Blastopirellula marina: one gene and its partner. The main gene of each other region encodes a partner of the protein of the gene in region 2 in a complex. Links are inferred from orthologs where the notes say so. Each region holds a gene or a part of one and is shown on either strand. Other genes may lie near its edges. The genes, in order: C5Y96_RS07320 and smc.

Evidence for each region.
Region 1: the proteins of smc (region 2) and C5Y96_RS07320 are in contact, whole or in part, in a crystal structure (PDB 3ZGX), measured with the Bacillus subtilis proteins. The link is inferred for Blastopirellula marina from one-to-one orthologs.

What each region holds. Positions count from the first base shown.
Region 1 is NZ_PUIA01000017.1:334,130-342,011, forward strand. The notes cover bases 2,198-5,153. They hold C5Y96_RS07320 (segregation and condensation protein A), read left to right. Parts: upstream 2,198-3,262; coding sequence 3,263-4,045; downstream 4,046-5,153. Other genes in these bases: C5Y96_RS07315 (hypothetical protein), read left to right, coding at 2,198-3,105; C5Y96_RS07325 (MBL fold metallo-hydrolase), read left to right, coding at 4,207-5,046; hemW (radical SAM family heme chaperone HemW), read left to right, coding at 5,043-5,153. In the rest of the region: more of C5Y96_RS07315, read left to right, coding at 1-2,197; more of hemW, read left to right, coding at 5,154-6,188; C5Y96_RS07335 (pentapeptide repeat-containing protein), read left to right, coding at 6,558-7,190; C5Y96_RS07340 (DUF1501 domain-containing protein), read right to left, coding at 7,254-7,882. UniProt on the Bacillus subtilis protein: Participates in chromosomal partition during cell division. May act via the formation of a condensin-like complex containing Smc and ScpB that pull DNA away from mid-cell into both cell halves.
Region 2 is NZ_PUIA01000035.1:328,687-337,796, forward strand. The notes cover bases 3,426-7,609. They hold smc (chromosome segregation protein SMC), read right to left. Parts: upstream 7,229-7,609; coding sequence 3,626-7,228; downstream 3,426-3,625. Other genes in these bases: C5Y96_RS11265 (cell division protein ZipA C-terminal FtsZ-binding domain-containing protein), read left to right, coding at 3,426-3,606; C5Y96_RS11275 (flagellar basal body P-ring protein FlgI), read right to left, coding at 7,289-7,609. Outside these bases: C5Y96_RS11245 (hypothetical protein), read left to right, coding at 1-329; C5Y96_RS11250 (hypothetical protein), read left to right, coding at 392-1,303; C5Y96_RS11255 (hypothetical protein), read left to right, coding at 1,415-2,365; C5Y96_RS27765 (hypothetical protein), read left to right, coding at 2,508-3,182; more of C5Y96_RS11265, read left to right, coding at 3,205-3,425; more of C5Y96_RS11275, read right to left, coding at 7,610-9,110. UniProt on the Bacillus subtilis protein: Required for chromosome condensation and partitioning.

The DNA of each region.
Region 1 (7,882 bases), on a different replicon or contig from region 2:
GGTAGCGGACCTGGTGCATACTCTTCGGAAACCACTCTATCGAAGCTGGTTCCCGTCATCGCGAACTACCGTGACCGTTTCTACAACCAACTGCTCGACAACTGCCCCGAGTCAATGACTCAGAGGCTCAACGAAGAATCGATCCAGCGGCGTCAACCATTCGGGGCCGCTCGCCAGCACTTGAATGCTTACCTGAGCAATCGCCGAGCAAAGCAGCTCGCGCACGTTCGTCTGGCACTGATCTTCTCGCGGATGGGTTATCCCGACGCGGCAGGCAAGCAGGTCGATATCGTCCCTACTGCATCCGCTCGGATGCAGTGCCGGATCGAGTGCTTCATCACGCTGGCCCATCAAGCCATGCGTCGCGGCGAGCTGAACGAAACGATCGAGTACATTCACCGGATTGTCGATCGTCTGCACCGGGCGATCGAATGCGGAGCGATCGTCGACCCCTGGAACATCCTGGGCTTCGATGGCCAGTTCAGTTTGTTCCCCGCGTATGAAAACAGTGTCCGCGATCATCGCGTCGACGACTTGGCCCGGATGATCGAACAGATCTTCGACCTCATGTCCCAGGCACTCAGCGAAGCGGCCGTTCGCGATGACGAAGCCGTTCGCTCGAAAACGGCCTGGGCATTCGAAGAGTTCAGCATGTGGTGGCATCAATTCGCCACGCACGAGCTTTCCAGCGTCGACAGCCCCAGTGGCGACGAGGCGTTCGCAGCCGCACGACGTGTGGCCGACGCCCTGCGTCTGTGGCACAAGGCCGGGGCGGAAGCTGGCGACATCGCGTTCTGGTCGCCGCACGTCGAAATGTTCGATTCCCCCAAGGCGTACGGCCTGGTGGTTCAAGCGCTGCTCGAACGAAACGACTTCGTCACGACGATGGCACTTTTGATGAACTGGTTGGAGCAGGCCGATGAGATCCCCCTGCATCATCTCGATACGTCGTACTTCAGCATTGCGACACAGTGGATTCTGACCCTCCAGAAACATCGCGAGTCATTGTCCGATACACCTGAGAATCAGGCCGAAACGTGGCAGATGCTGCAGCGGTTCATGGACTTCCAAGAAGCGAACGCCGGCATCTACAACCGAGTCCCCGGCTGGTTCTCGAAACAAGCCAAGAAAGGCCAGTTCGACGAGGAACTCGACGCGTTGTTCCAAGGGGAAGAGCCAAGCGAAGAGGACGACATCTTTCAGGCTGCCTACGAAGACGTCACCTTCACCGACAGTACCGACGATGGCAACGAAGGCGCGATCTTCGAAGGAGGATCGAGTTCGACCGAGTCGAGCGAAGACCTGCAAGCCGAATCACGCCGCGTCAACATGCACATCTCCTTTCTGAGCTGTATCGCCCAGCAGTGGCAGATGGCCGCATTCCAAGCCCTGCGCACCAATGGCGAGCCGGTCGTCATCGAGAAACTGCTTCAGTGGCGTGAGCAGGCGATCACCAACTATCGTGAATTGCTGGAACTGCTGCTAGTCGTGAATCAACACCAGCTAAGCGATATCAGCGGTGACCACCAAGAGATGGTCGAATACGATCGTCAGCGGGCCGTCAAAGAGTTTATGCTCGAGCGGATTATTATGACGACGGTGAGCACTGCTTCGGCAGCTCGAATCCTCTCGTCGGTTGTGGCGGCCGTTGCCCCAGAGCACAAGCAGTCGCTTGATAATCTTGAAAAGGAGATTGGTGCCGAGCAAACACTGGCCGTCGATCTGTTGGCTGCAATCCTGGCAGGCGATGCCGAAGCAGTCCAGCAGCACTTTCCACCGATGCTCAATACGTTGAAAGATAAGCCGCTGCTCTATGTGCCGATCTCGAAGAGAGGTGGCCCACTACGGATTGTCTCGACACGCGTCCGCCAATCGACCATCCGAGAGCTGCTGCACTGGCTACCACGAATTGGACAATACGACTTCTCGCGTCAGATGCTCGACACGGCGCGAAAGATGGAAAACGACAACCCGATCGGGCCCGGAGCCATTACCGAGTTCGACGCGTTGTTTGAAACCGGCTTCCTGGCGATCATCGATGCGGTCGTGGCTTCGTCGGAAAGCTGGGAAGTCGCCAAGGAAGGTACCTCGGAACTCGACAACGCTCTGGTCGAATGCCTGGAACATGTCACGCAAAACCTGTTGATTGTGTGGCTTAATCATAGCCGCACACTGCGGTTGTCGGCGGTCGAGAAGTTTTCCGACCCTGGCCAATGGAAACTTGTGCAAGCTTTCATTCAGCGGTACGGGGCCGACCTGTTCACACAACACTTCTTCAATCGCGGCAACATCCGCAGCATTTTGCATGGCGGCGTGGAAACCTGGATCGAAAAGGTTCGCCAGCAGTGGCCTGAAGACAACTGGCCTTTGTTCATTCAGGCCATGGGCACGAATATCAATCGCACCGAAGCGATTGCCTGTTTCAGCATGGTACTGGAAGCCGTGCTAGAGAACTTTGCCGAGTACCGCGACTACAACAGCACGACCACGCAGAGTGACCGCGGCGAGTACTTATACATGTTCCTCGACTTCCTGCGCCTACGGACCGCGTACGATCGGGTCTCGTGGAACCTCAAACCGATTGTCATGACGCACGAAGTCCTGGTCCGCACTGGCCACGCCGAAGCCGCCCAGATGTGGCGCAAGGCCTTGGCCGACCGCATCGAGGACGAAGCCGACAAGTACGTGAAGAAACTGCGTGAGCTGCAGCGCGAGTACGCCATGCAAATGCCCACGGTTGCCGACCGCATCAAGGAACGCTTCGTCAGGCCATTGGCCGTCGATCGTATCTGCTCGCTGGTCGAACAGGCAATGACCGACATGGGAAGCGAAGACGCCAACACGGCCTTCAAACTGCTGGTCGACGAGGCAGAAGCTTTAGTTGAAGAGCCCAGCGGCGTGGGGCTCGATATCCCGGCCTGGCTCAAGGCCTTGGACGAAGAAGTGACCAAAGTCGAACTCGAAGCTAGCTTCTCGACCGAAAACGAAGCCTGGCAACCTGGCGAAGCGATTCCGCTCAGGAAACTTTCGCTGGAAGAAGTTCACGATCAAATCGACAGCTGGACGACCCATTTCCCTTCCGGTGGAGACGACGAAGAGGAATAATGGAACAGTCCCCTCAGCGCTTGTCCCCTCGCCCCTTTGGGGAGAGGGCTAGGGTAAGGGGCTGAAGCGGGTACATGGGTCGCCCCCTCACCCTAATCCTCTCCCCCGCTGACGGTGCAGAGGGGACCAGATGTCGTAAATCTACAGGTACGCAACCATGAACTTTCGAGTTGAAATCCCCATCTATCGTGGGCCGCTCGATCTTTTGCTGTACCTGGTTCGTAAGCACGAGCTCGATATCGTCGACATCCCTATCGCCCAGGTAACCCAGCAGTACCTGGCCTATCTCGATATTCTCAAGGCGATGGACGTCAACAGCGTGGCCGACTTCCTGGAGATGGCCAGCACGCTTATCGAGATCAAATCGAAGCTGGTCCTACCGCAAGTAGAAGACACGGACGAAGAAACCATCGACGATCCACGCGAGCAACTCGTCGAACGCCTATTGGAATACAAGCGATTCAAAGACGCAGCCAGCTTGCTGGAAGATCAAGGACGCAACTGGCAGCGGCGTTTTACCCGCATTGCTGATGACCTTCCCCCGCGGAAGGTCGATATGGCCGATCAGCCGATCAACGAGGTCGAACTGTGGGACCTGGTCAGTGCGCTTAACCGCCTGCTGAAAGATAGCAAAGCCCAACAACCGACCAATATCGTTTACGACGACACCCCGATCCGTGTGCACATGAAAGCCGTGCATGCGCGGATTGTTCAAGAGGGAAAGGTGCGCTTTCATACTCTTTTTCCTCCAGATGCCGCCAAGACACGCATCATTGGCATCTTCCTCGCCCTACTAGAGCTGATCCGGCACTATAATACGCTGGCACATCAGGACGAGGGAGAAAGCGAGATCTGGATTACCGCCGGCGAAGGATTCACGGCCGAAGTTCATTTCGAAGATGTCGACGAATACGAATCGGGAAAAGCATCGACGGAGTGAACCTGACTTTGCGATGGAACGTCCTTCCCTTCCTCGATCCATGGCAACTCGAATGGGAGCGATCGGCGTAAACGACGCTTCGGCTCCTGATCACACCCCATCTGCCTGATCGAGGGCCACGATGGAATCCCCAGAGATACGCAACTCAGACTTTCACGATCATGCTCGACAACGCACCGCTGCGAAAAATTGAATTCAACGGACTGACGATCGAGGGCTATTCCCGCGCGGCCGTACAAACTTATTGGCGCATCCCCGAAATGAAGCTCGGCTTCGATCTGGGCTTGCAGCCGTGGGACTTCATGGGCACGGCGACCTGGTTTGTTTCTCATGCCCATCTCGATCACATTGCTGCGTTGCCGGTCTATGTGTCGCGTCGACGGCTAATGAAGATGCCCCCGCCGGTGATCTACATGCCAGAGGTCGCGGTTGGCCCTGCCCTGCAGGTACTCAAAGCATTTAGCCGGTTGGATCGCGGCAAGATGCCCTGCACAATCCATCCCGTGCTGCCTGGGGCTGAAATTGAACTCTCGCGCGAGTTGATCGTCAACGCCTACGAAACCAAGCATACCGTCCCTTCGGTTGGATATGTCGTTTCGCAGCGACGTCGCAAACTGAAAGCAGAATACCAAGAGCTTCCAGGGGATCAGATTCGCGATCTCCGCCTTGGCGGCACCGAGGTCACCGAAGAGCATCGTCATCCCATGCTGGCTTATTTGGGAGACAGTCGGGCCGAGGCCATGGACAACAACCCGCAGTTTTACGAAGCCGACATCTTGATCATGGAGATGACATTTGTCTCGCCAGAGCATCGCAAGGAGAAGATTCACAAGATGGGTCACATTCACTTGGATGACGTTGTGGCGCGGCAAGATCGTTTTCAGAACAAGATGATCATCGCCTCGCACTTCAGTACGCGATACAACAATCGCCAGATCCAAGAGCACGTCAAAGCGAAGTTGCCAAACATGCTCGACGGTCGGCTGAACTTGTGGCTATGAGCGCCCCTTCCGGTACGAACGAGTCTCCGCGCAGTGCGTACGTCCATGTCCCTTTCTGTACGCACCGCTGCGGTTACTGCAACTTCACGGTCATCGCCGGCCGTGACGATCTGACTGGGGCCTACTTGGAAGCACTCGAGACGGAACTGGAGCAACTCCGCCAGCCGTACGAGGTCGACACGCTTTTTCTGGGTGGTGGCACCCCGACGCATCTTTCGCCGCAAGAGCTCGAGCGGCTACTTACACTGACGACCAAGTGGTTCCCCTTAGCGGCAGGTGCCGAGCTCAGTGTGGAAGCCAACCCGATCGACATCGTCCCTGAAAAAGTCGATGTGCTTCAATCTGGCGGGGTCAATCGCGTGAGCCTGGGCGTCCAGTCGTTTCGAAGCGATAAGCTGAAACTGCTCGAGCGGGATCATGACCGACGACAGGTCGAAGCCGCCGCTGAGTTACTGCTGCCTCGCATTCCCAATCTCAGCTTCGATCTGATCTTCGCCGCTCCTGGTGAAACGCTGACCCAGTGGGAAGAGGATCTTAGATCGGCCATCGCACTCGGAACCACGCACATCTCGACTTATGGCCTGACGTTCGAAAAAGGAACAACCTTCTGGAATCGACTTCATCACGATCAACTGCACGAAGTCGACGAGGAACTACAGCGCGAGATGTACCTGGCCGCGATCGATTATCTCACCGCAGCAGGCTTCGAGCACTACGAAGTTTCCAACTTCGCTCGACGGGGATATGAAAGCCGTCACAATATGCAGTACTGGCTGGGCAAACGGTATTTTGCTGCAGGGCCCGGGGCATCGCGTCATGTGGGTATGATTCGCGAGACCAACCATCGCAGCACCACCGCCTACATCCGCAGGATGCAACAAGGCACCTCTCCCGTGGCAGAACATGAAGAGCTCACATCGCAGATGAAAGCCACAGAGCTTCTAGTGTTTGGACTACGAATGCTCGCTGGCGTTCACATTCCCACCTTTAAGAAGGATACCGGGATGACTCCCTGGGAGTTGTGCGGGACCAAGATTGACCAGTTTATGGAACTAGGCCTACTAAATCATAGTTATGAGCGCTTACGGTTAACGCGTGAAGGACTATTACTCGCTGATACCATTTGCGTGGAGCTGCTTTGAGCAGAATGCCTGCCAAAGAGCTGGAAAACACCACTCCATTAGGTGCTACGGCACCCATCTTGATATACACAAACATTAAGTCTACTAGGCACGAACAGCCAAATATCGGCGTTCTCTCATAAATTGTGCTTTGTACCGAAGTACCAATCAGGTAGAGTGGATATCCGTGAAGCGAAAAGATTTTCCGACTTCACGCAAAACTCTTACTGCCAACCTTGGTTCAACCAGAATAGCTCTCGACGAAAGAAACGTTCGACTGCTCTTCATCTAACGGAACAAATTGTCGAGGCGTCCATTGCATCGCCTTGGGGGAGTTCCCCGGCGATGTCACACCCCCAATCCTTGGCCAGTTAACCTGGGAGTGACGCCATGATTCAGATTAAACACCGCGATACGGGCGAAGTCCTGTACGAGGTTGATGCAGACGCGTTGGCAGGTGCCAAGCTCGTCGGCAAGAACCTCGCCGGGGCCGACCTTTCTTCGCTTGTTCTTCGTAATTGCGTTTTTGATAGCGACAACCTGGACGAAGTTTGCTTCAAGAATTCAGATCTTGAAGGAGCCAGTTTTATGGGGGCCAGTGTGAAGCATGCCTGCTTCGATGGTGCCAACATGGTTGGCGTGACGATGACCGATGCGATACTCAACGAGTCTTCGCTCAAAGAGGTCAACCTTACCAAAGCCAATCTCCGCTACGCGAAGCTTCACAATTGCGATCTCACCGGTGCCCGACTGGTGGAAGCCGATATCAGCATGTGCGATCTGCGCTGCGATATGCCAGGGGCGAACCTGACGCGTGCCGATCTACGTGGTGCCAATCTCACCGGTGCCAACCTGACCGGGGCCAAAGTGGATGAAGCCGACTTTACTGACGCCACGATGACCGATGCTCACTTGGAAGGCTGCTACCTGGAACGCGCGATCAATGCGTGCACCAAACATAAACCTTTCAAGCCCAAACCGCAGGCCGTCAAACGGCCTTGGTGGATGGTTTGGGCGACCTAACCGTCAGAGCACCAACGACGTGGTGGGCTCATGCATTTCACGGCAAGAGATACCGACTGGCCTTTAGACAAGCATCTTTTCGACAACATTACCATGCACATCGGTCAGTCGGTAATCGCGGCTTTGGAAGCGATATGTGAATTTTTTGTGGTCGATACCTAGCAAATGTAAAAGGGTCGCGTTCAAGTCGTGTACATGAACGGGATCCTCGGTGACGTTGTAGCCCAGCTCATCAGTCGCCCCTAACTCGAAACCAGACTTCACCCCTGCCCCGGCCAGCCACATCGTAAAGCAGCGGCTGTGATGATCGCGTCCGTAATCATTGGCCAAGATCGATCCTTGAGCGTAAGCCGTTCGACCAAACTCCCCTCCCCAGACCACTAGCGTATCTTCCAGTAGTCCAAGCCGAGCCAGATCGTTAACCAGTGCCGCCGAAGCCTGATCGGTGTCGCGGCACTGTCGCGGAAGTTCTGTATTGATGCTGCGATGCTGATCCCAGCCGCGATGAAACAGCTGAATGAAACGAACGCCCCGTTCGGCCATCCGGCGTGCCAAAAGGCAATTAGCGGCATAAGTGCCAGGCTTCCTGGCATCTTCTCCATAGGCCGTAAACACCGACTCTGGCTCATTTGAAAAATCTGTCAGCGTGGGTATCGACATCTGCATGCGGTACGCCATCTCGTACTGCGCGG
Region 2 (9,110 bases):
CGCCCGAGGGCACCAACATGCGGTTTCATCGAAACGCCTATGGAGTCATCCTGGCCTCTTTCCAAGTGAAAGAGGAAGACCTGCTCAAATGGATCGAAGAAAGGAAACAAGTACCCGGCAACCTCGGCTTTCGCCCGCGGCCGATGCCGGTGGGTTACTCGGTGATGTTGCCCTCTGGCTACAAGAATGGCATCGTCCAACACGAATTTGTTGAATTCGACGACGCCTATCACATCTACTGGGACAACAACGGCTGGCGTCACGAGGTAAGCTACAGCCCTTCTCATCAGACCGCGATTTATATCGAGCGCGAGCCGTTCGGTTTTTAAGCTGCTGTTGGAATCGCCACCAAACATTCGCCTCATTCCGCAGTGTCACGTATCCTAGCGAGATGGACAGAAACCCACCCTTTCCCCAGCCTTCGATCCTTCACCAGGCATCCGCCGTCCTGGTGATCGTAGCTTGCCTGGCACTTACGGCGATCTGCGTGGTGGGGCTCACTTCAGCCGATCCACACGACTCGGTTTGCGCGATGATCTTGTGCCCCTGGCCGGCGCTTCTGGCTGGGTTGCAGTACTGGGGAGCTTTTCGCTACGGTAAGATCTCCACGGCCTGGGTGTTCGTCGGGCTCGCCCTCTTCAGTTGTCTGCTCTTCTTGGCCGGAATCCAATTACTTTCCGTAGTCGTGCCGAGCCGTAACGGGTATGCCGGCGCGTTGAATTTTTCAGCGGTTCTGATCGCGACTCTCCTCATTAGCAGTGGTGTCACGATCAGCAACTGGTCCTGGTTTCTTGAGCTTAAACAGGCAGAGGATCTCGGCCTGACTCCTCCCCGGCGAGTAGGTATCTCTTTAAAAGACCTGATGCTAAGCGTGCTGGCAGTCAGTGTGGTGGTCGGTGTATTCAGCTTTTTCTATCGAGAAACACCCACACCAAATTTCGGACGCGTGAACAATGCGGCCGATGCGCCGATGTCACTGCCTGCAGGCTCAAGGCAAATCGTCTACTGGAAGGGTGCCAACGAGACCGTTTTTCAGTGCCAGGCCAATGAACAAGCGTTTCTCGAATGGTTCGACGCAGGCGTCGGCTCCTTCGAGGCACGCTCGGCGGAACTTCCACTGCAGCCCATCACTTCGCGAACCTCGCTAGAACGGCTGACCCATGTTTTTGAAAAGGACTACCTCTACGAACGCTATTCCAGTACGGCTGGCTGGAACTATCGCTGGCGAATGGAAGACCGCAGCCTGACCATTACGTACGATCGAACCACACAGCAGGTCTTCTGCCGTTCCACAAGCCGCTGAGCCCTAGGCATCCCCTCAGCTTTTCTTGCGGTGGGTTCAACCTCCGTTTAGATTGGACCTCTGTCATTTCCCGTTTCAGGGACAGCACGCTTATTTCCGGAACCTGCGTCGATGGATAACCCGCAGCACAATACACCCCAACAGCTAGAACCAGCCCCGCTTCGTCCGTCGGTGGCATTGATCGTGATTTCGGTTATCAACATGGTCATAGCTGCCGTGGCGGCTAGTGTCTCGATGGTGGTGCTGGAACTGCTTTGGCCGCATTCCCTCAGCTACAACGCACTACTTCTGCTGGCCTGGGCTCTGCTTACCATCATCGCCCAATACCTCGGGACGTTTCATCAGAACTCGCATGGCGCGTGGCTCTCGGTTTGGGGAAGCTCACTTTGCTGTGCGATGCTCCATCTCGCGATCGTAATTCTGCACTTGATAGACATCGATTCCAACGAACCCATTTCGACCGAAATCTGGGGCCGTGAGCAATCCGTCGTCTGGACGATCATCGGAATGCTGACGATCGCATCGCTCTGGTTCAACGGACGATGGGCCTGGAAGCTCAAGAAGTTTTCCGAGCAGAACCCTACCAAGAAGCGTCTCGTCGTTTCCCTGCGAGAGATCATGGCCCTGTGCGTGGTGCTGGGGCTGATCATGATTCCGGCCACCTATCGGGCTCACGCGAACCAATCGGTATACCGAGCCAATGTCGCCGTAGCGGATGCTCCCTTTTCGGTGCCAGACGCGGCCCAGGCCATCACCTACGAGCGCGACCGCAGTGGGCTGCTTCTGGCCAGCTACGAGATGCAAGAGGCCCCATTTCGAGCATGGCTATCGAACCATGACTCGGTGGTATCAAAAAACGACGGACGATGGGAAGAACTAGCAAGTGCCGTCAACGCAACGTCCCCTAGCCCCAATCGATTGCCATGGATTCTCTCTTATGGAAACGAAATGATCGCCGACGGTTTTCGCGTGATCTGGCAAGCAGATGGGCTCTATCATTTCATCATCTACGATCGCACTATCGGAGTTGCCTACTACGAGCAGCAACCCATTCCCGAATAGCACATCCACCAAGAACGCTTGTCGTGTCCGACATGCATGGCGATACACCACGTTGATAAAAGCAGATTCGATTTATTCATGGGTTCTCAGAAAGGTCTGCTATAATCGCGGCCAGTCCAACACCATTCTCGAAGGACGAGCCATGCTCGATCGTCTCCTTCTCATCTCGCTGATCTTGTGCCTGCTGGCAGGCTGTAACCGTGAGGAGCCTACGTTGTCTGAAGAAAACCCGCTCGATGGTTTCTACCTCAGCACCAGCAGCCAATCGCAAGCCCGCGCCGATGCCGTGCTGCCCTCGCAGGGAAGCGAAGATGTCAGCCACCTATTGGGCACGATTGCCCATCCCGGCGCGACCGCACCCAGTTGGGAACGTGAAGAGTACCTGCCTGAGGAAGCCACCGACTGGATCGTCGACGTTCAATTCCCCGCAGGCAGCGTCTTCGACGTTCAGCGTCTGGATCAGCCATTCGATAAAACCTTCCGCGAAGAGCACGGCGGACTGACCCTATACGGCAAAGACGCCGCCACCGGTTCGTGGACCTTTCTGATCTCGGCCGATGGCCCGTCCGAGGTCACCGGTCTGAAGATTGCCTGGGACTACTTCTCGGCCTGGAAAGACGATGCCGAAGTCGCGACCGCCGCAAAGTATCAGGCACGGCTCGATGGCATCAAGTCGGCACTGGCCAGCGACAGCATCGAAGCAACCATCCAAGCCGACACGCACCCCCGAAGAAGCTGCCGCACGGACCCTCTACCTGTCACGGCTACCAGAACAAGTCGATCGCACGATTGTCTTTCTCGTAGTCGCACCGGATGAAAAGCTGTTCGAAGGGCGTGAGATCTGGGACGTCATGCTGTACCTGGGACTAACCTGGGGAGACATGGACTGCTTCCACTGGATCAATCCCACCGGCATCGGCGACGACTATTACTTCAGCGTCGAAACCTCAACCCCGCCTGGCTACTTCCTGCCCGAAGAGATCGCCGCAGGGCGTCTCCAAACGCAGGACCTCGCCTTCCTGTTCAGTCTTCCTCGCGCGGCCGCACCGTCGACCATCGCCGAGCGGATGCGCAAAGCGGTCGAGTATGTCCAGTCACGTCTTGGGGGCGAGATCGTTTACATGATCGACGATGAAGAAGTCGACTTCGATTCCGCGATGCAGGAAATCAAACGCATTGAGGCCGAACTAACCGAGCAAGGTTTTCCACCCGGCAGCGAAGCGGCGCTGCGATTCTTTTAGATAGCAGGGCAGTCAGGCACTAAGCCACCGAGATATCGCCGTCGCCTGTTTCGTTGACGTCGTCGAACTGCACGCTGACGCGTTTCGAGATGCCGGACTCTTGCATGGTCACCCCGTGCAGGGTCGTGGCGGCGGCCATGGTGGCTTTCGAGTGGCTCACGATCACAAAGCGGGTCCAATCCAAAAAGCCGTTCAGAACGTCGACAAAGCGGCCGATGTTGGCTTCGTCGAGCGGGCCGTCCACTTCGTCCAGAATACAGAACGGGCTGGGACGGAACTGGAAGATGGCCAGCAGCAGCGTGACCGCCGTCAGGGCACGTTCGCCACCGGAAAGCAGCGAGATGTTGAGCGAGCTCTTCCCAGGGGGCGTGGCGATGACATCGATGCCAGCTTCCAGGATATCGACCCCTTCTTCGATGATAATATCGGCCGAACCACCGCCGAACACGCGGCGGAACATCACCTGGAAGTTGCTGCGAACCGTTTCCAAAGTCTCCTCGAACAGTCGGCGGCTGTCGATGTTGATCTTGCTGATGATCTTCTCGAGCGATTCCTTCGCTTCAGTCAGGTCTTTTAGCTGACCATCGAGTTGCTCGAAGCGGGCCTGGAACTCGTCGAGCTCCTTGAGCGCTTCCATGTTGACCGAACCGATGTTGCTGATCTTCCGCCGCAGGTCGGCAATCTCTTCGTCGATCGCGGCCCGGTCCCCGGGCAGTTCGATCTCCTGGATATCGAGTTCGACTTCTGAGATCTCGATCTGATAGTCGTCGCGCAGACGCCGCTCGAGCGTGCTCCGTTCGTGCCGCAGATCGGTGAAGGCAAGTTCCTTGCGGTGCAGTTGATCGTCGGCCGTACGCTGCTTCTGACGGGCCTCGACCAGGCGGGCCGTGTGCTCTGACTTCGCTTTCTCCAGTTCTTTCCGGGCTGCCCGCTCGGTTGTCAGTTGTTCCTGCGACTCGGTCAATTGCAGCATCGCCGAGGCGTACTCGCTAGTTGCCCGTAAGATTTCCAACTGCTGATTCTCGAGCTTGGTACGATTCTGGTCGATCGAGGCGTGAATCTCTTGGATGGCCGCCTTGCGTTCGTCGAGGTTCGCTTGCAGCCGCTCGCTGCTGGCCTGGTGAGCTTCGACCTGCTGCTCGGCTCGGGCCAGTTCCACCTTTAGGCCGGTGATCTGGCTGCGGCTATCGCTCAGGCTCGCTTCCAGTTCGCCGAGAACCTGCGTCAGGCCTTCGCTGTCGCGTTCGAGCTGGGCGATCGTTTCTCGGGTCGACGTGAGCTCTTGTTCTTTCTCGGCCAACTGCTTCTGGTCGTTCTCGATGCGAACGGTAATCGTTTCGCGCTGTTCGACACGCTTGGCTAGTTCGCTGTCGGCATCGGTAATGCGTGACTCAAGCCGCTGCTTCACCAACCGGTGCTCAGTCAGCACCGACGAGGCCTCTTGCTGCTGACCGACCAGGTCTTCCAAGGCTTGCTTCTGCTGGGCAACGGCGGTCTGAACTTCTTCCAGGATCGCTTGCTTTTTCTCGAGGGCCTGCTGCAGCTTGTCGACTTCATTGCGCAGGGCTCGCAGTTCGCTTCGCCGCGAGATAATACCACCGATATTGGTCGTGGGCCCGGCATAAACGCGGCCGTCCGCTTCCAGCATCTCGCCGTCGCGCGTAACAAAGCGAAGCGGCTGCTTGTAACGCTTCTTCAGTTCCAGCGCACTGCGGGCATTGTCGACGAACCAGATGCCACCCAGCAGGAACGACGCCACCGGTTGGAATTCGTCTTCCGCTTCGACAAAGTCGAGGGCATTCCCCATCACGCCCGGTTCGTGCCGCAGCCCAGGCGGCTCTGCATTATCGCGAGCCGGTAGTGACTGCATATCGAGCAGGCCAACACGGCCAGGGAAGATCACTTCTCGCTCAAGCACTTGCTGCAGTAGCTCGCCGTTTTCCAGAATCACCAGCTGGGCCGAATCCCCCAGGGCGATTTCAATCAGCCGGGCATATTCAACATCGACACGCACCACGTCGGCCACCAGGCCGATCACCGACTGAAACAGCGGTAGCCGTTCGACGCGTGCTCGGGACAAGATTTCTTTGACGCCAGAGTTCACCCCTTCGCTGGTGCGTTCCAGTTCATCCAGCACCGAGGCACGTTCCGCGGCTACGGCTCGGCGGCGGGACAGGGCATCGAGGTCGGCTTGAATGTCTTTCGCTTCCAGTTCCTGCTTCCGCAGCGAACCCTTCGCATCGGTCACGTCGGCCTGGGCGGTCGAGAGGTGCTCGATCAGGCCCCCTTCGTCCTGAGTCAACTGAGCGAGCTCGCTACGATGCTCTCCCAGACGCGTCTCGTCGCGCTCGATGCTCTTTTCAATCGCTTCCAACTGGTTCTGATCGCTCTCGATGCGGGCCTTCACCGCACCCAAGGCGTTGTCGAGCGTCGAGACATGCCGCAGCAGTTCCAGGTGCTGCTGCCGGTTGGCTTCCCCTTGCTCGCGTCTGGCTTCGATCTCGGTCTGTACTTCCTGGGTAGCCGCCTCGACACTTTCCAGGTCGGCCGAAACGACGTCGCGTTGCGTCTTCGCTTTAGAAAGATCGTGCTGCGAAGTCGAAAAGTCGGTGGTCAGCGCCCGCAATGAACCGAAGTTACGGACCAGGCTCACCGACAACGACGTCGATTCCTGCTCTAGATCCTTCAGCAGCCGATACTGCATGCCCGACGAAGAGTGCAGGGTAGCCAGCCGCTGGGCGAGCTTGGCGTGCTGCTCTTCCTTCTGCGTCAGGCCGGCCTGCATCTCGAACAGCTTCGCTTCCGCTCCTTCGAGGCCAGCTTCCGCCGTCGAGATGACTTCCTGAGCATTGGCTTGATCTTTACGAAGCGCTTCGAGTTCACTCGAATACTGCTCGACCCGGACCGACAGGCTGTTCCAGTCCTCCATTCCCACGACGGTGCGCAGCAGCTGCAGTCGCTCGGTGTATTCGCGGTACTTCTGAGCTTTGCCGGCCTGGGCTTTGATGCTGCGATAGCGGGAGCCAACTTCTTCAACGATGTCCGACAGCCGCACCAGGTTCTGGTCAACCCGGTCGAGCCGCCGCTGCGTCTCCAGCTTCTTAGCCTTGAAGCGGCTGATACCGGCGGCTTCTTCAAACACGGCTCGGCGATCGCGCGGCGATGCCTGGAGCAGCGTATCGACCTTTCCCTGCTCGATGATGCTGTAGGCGTCGGTGCCGATACCGGTTCCGCGGCACAGGTCCTTCACGTCACGCAGGCGGCAGGGATGCCGATTGATGAGATACTCGCCTTCACCACTACGAAACACACGCCGCGTGACGTGGACTTCGGGGGCATCGATCGGCAAGGTCCCTTCGGCGTTATCGAAGATGATGGTCGCCTCGGCGGCGTTCATCGGCTTACGGCCATGGGCGCTAGAGCCTTTGAAGATGACGTCGGCCATCTCCTTGCCACGCAGGCTCTTGGCACTCTGTTCCCCGAGAACCCACTTGATCGCATCGACGATATTCGATTTGCCGGAACCGTTGGGGCCGACAACGACCGTAATTCCCGCGGGGAATTCCAGACGAGTCTTGTCGGCAAAACTCTTAAAGCCGTGAAGCTCTAAGGCTTTCAGCATATTCGGCTCCGACCCAGGGGCAGATTAAAGGGACACAGTGGATAAACACTCCAGAGTCCTCTAATCGAACGACGGGATCAAGGTGTCATCCCCTTCCGCGTAGGTGGTTACTTCGGAAGACTCTTCGGTTTTGGCAGATTCTGACGACTGGGAGAAGTTATCCGTGAGGTTTTCGTCCTCGTCCGACTCCTGGGCCATCAGCTCTTCCGAGCGGACATAATTGCGGTCAGGACGCGGCATCGCATTCACCTCGACACGAGCGGTCAGGTACCCCTCGTTACGCAGGGCGAAGATATTTCGGACGATCTCGCCATAGCCACACTCGATCTCGGTGAGGGCCTTGATGACTTCCTTCAGGTCGTTCGAGCATTCCTTATCCAGCTCGCCACCCCCTGGCTGGAAGCGGGTAACGGTGACCTTACGATGCCCAGACGAGCGGATCGTGAGACCATTCTGCCCGACGAAGGCCACATCGCCGTTAAGACGCACGTCGGTCCCGAAGATGGCAATTTCAGGCCGGTCCTTCAAACGGAAGTGAACCATCGGCGAGGATGCCGATCGCACGTGATGCAACTGCACATGGTTATCCAACAGTTCGCCAGCGATCGATGGCAACTGATTCGATCGCTTCTTCAGCTGATCGAAAGCACCATAGCGAGCTTCGGCACTTTCTTCGTGCAGCAGGCCTTCCAGGCTGTCGATCACATCCAAGTCGTCAAACGAGCCAAGCGCTTGCAACGCACGAAAACGGAAGCCGTTGTTGGTGCGGGCCGCCTCGGTAAGAGGCTCGATACAGGCCGAATCGTTCAGGTAAGCCAAGGCTTCCGCCGAGCAAAAACGAACCAATTCGTTTTGCGATTCGAGCCCCTTCTTCAGCGATGGGATCGCTTCTTTGCCAATTGCTTCCAGCTTGAGCGCACCTGCCTGAGCGGTTGATTCTTCCAGCAATTCGGCTTCACACTCGGCCAGGTAGCGTTGACGGAATTCCGTCGATCGCGAAAGCGGGATGAAGCGAATGACCCGTACGTAACGCGAAATACTGTCTTTGTAACGCGGGTGAATGTCCAGCGTGATCAACTTGTCGGTCATCGGCGTGGCGACCCCTTGCTTGGTCCCTTCGCGGTACATGTGGAAGCGGTTGTTGATCGCGGCACCGATCGAGGCACTCGCAGCGATCGAGACCTCTCCTTCGATCAGGCCGAGTGCCAGCGGGCGTTCTTCCAACATTACAGCTCCACCCAGGATGTGGCCGCGTCGCATGTTTGCCTTGCTGCTGTTTCCTTCGATCACGCTGTCCAATACGACTGGTCCCGAGGCCATCGCGATGTCGTTGCCTTTGCGTGCTCGGCCACCCAGGAAGGCCATTTCCGACATTCGGGTTGATGGCGAATAGCCGTTTTCCAGGCTGGTCGTATCGGTCTCGGGCGGGGCGAAGACGACGACGTCGATTGTATCCCCTTTGCGTGCTCCTGGTGGAATGATCGCTTCCATCATGACCAAAGCCGTATGCGGCGAGGCCAGCCACTGTTGTGGTTGATCGACTTGCAGGACTCGCATTTCGTTGAGCAAAAGATCGCGGGCCTGCGAAGGTGGAGGATCGCTACCGGTGCCATGAAGCCCCGTGACGAGCGTCACCCCTTTGATCTTGGCGTTGTTCATGCCACCAGGAACGGTCAGATCCCCGACGGTCCGGATCTTTTCCCAGTCGTGCGAAGGCTCGTCTTTTTCCTTGTCGTCGCTAGACCAGGGATTGAGATAGCTCATCGACGAACCACTGTCGCTGGTCCACGGGGCAGTACACCCCGAGGTGAGGATAACCCCAACCGCGATCAGGCCAAGTGTCGAAAAAAGGTAAGCCGTATGAGAGCGTCCGTGCCGTGGC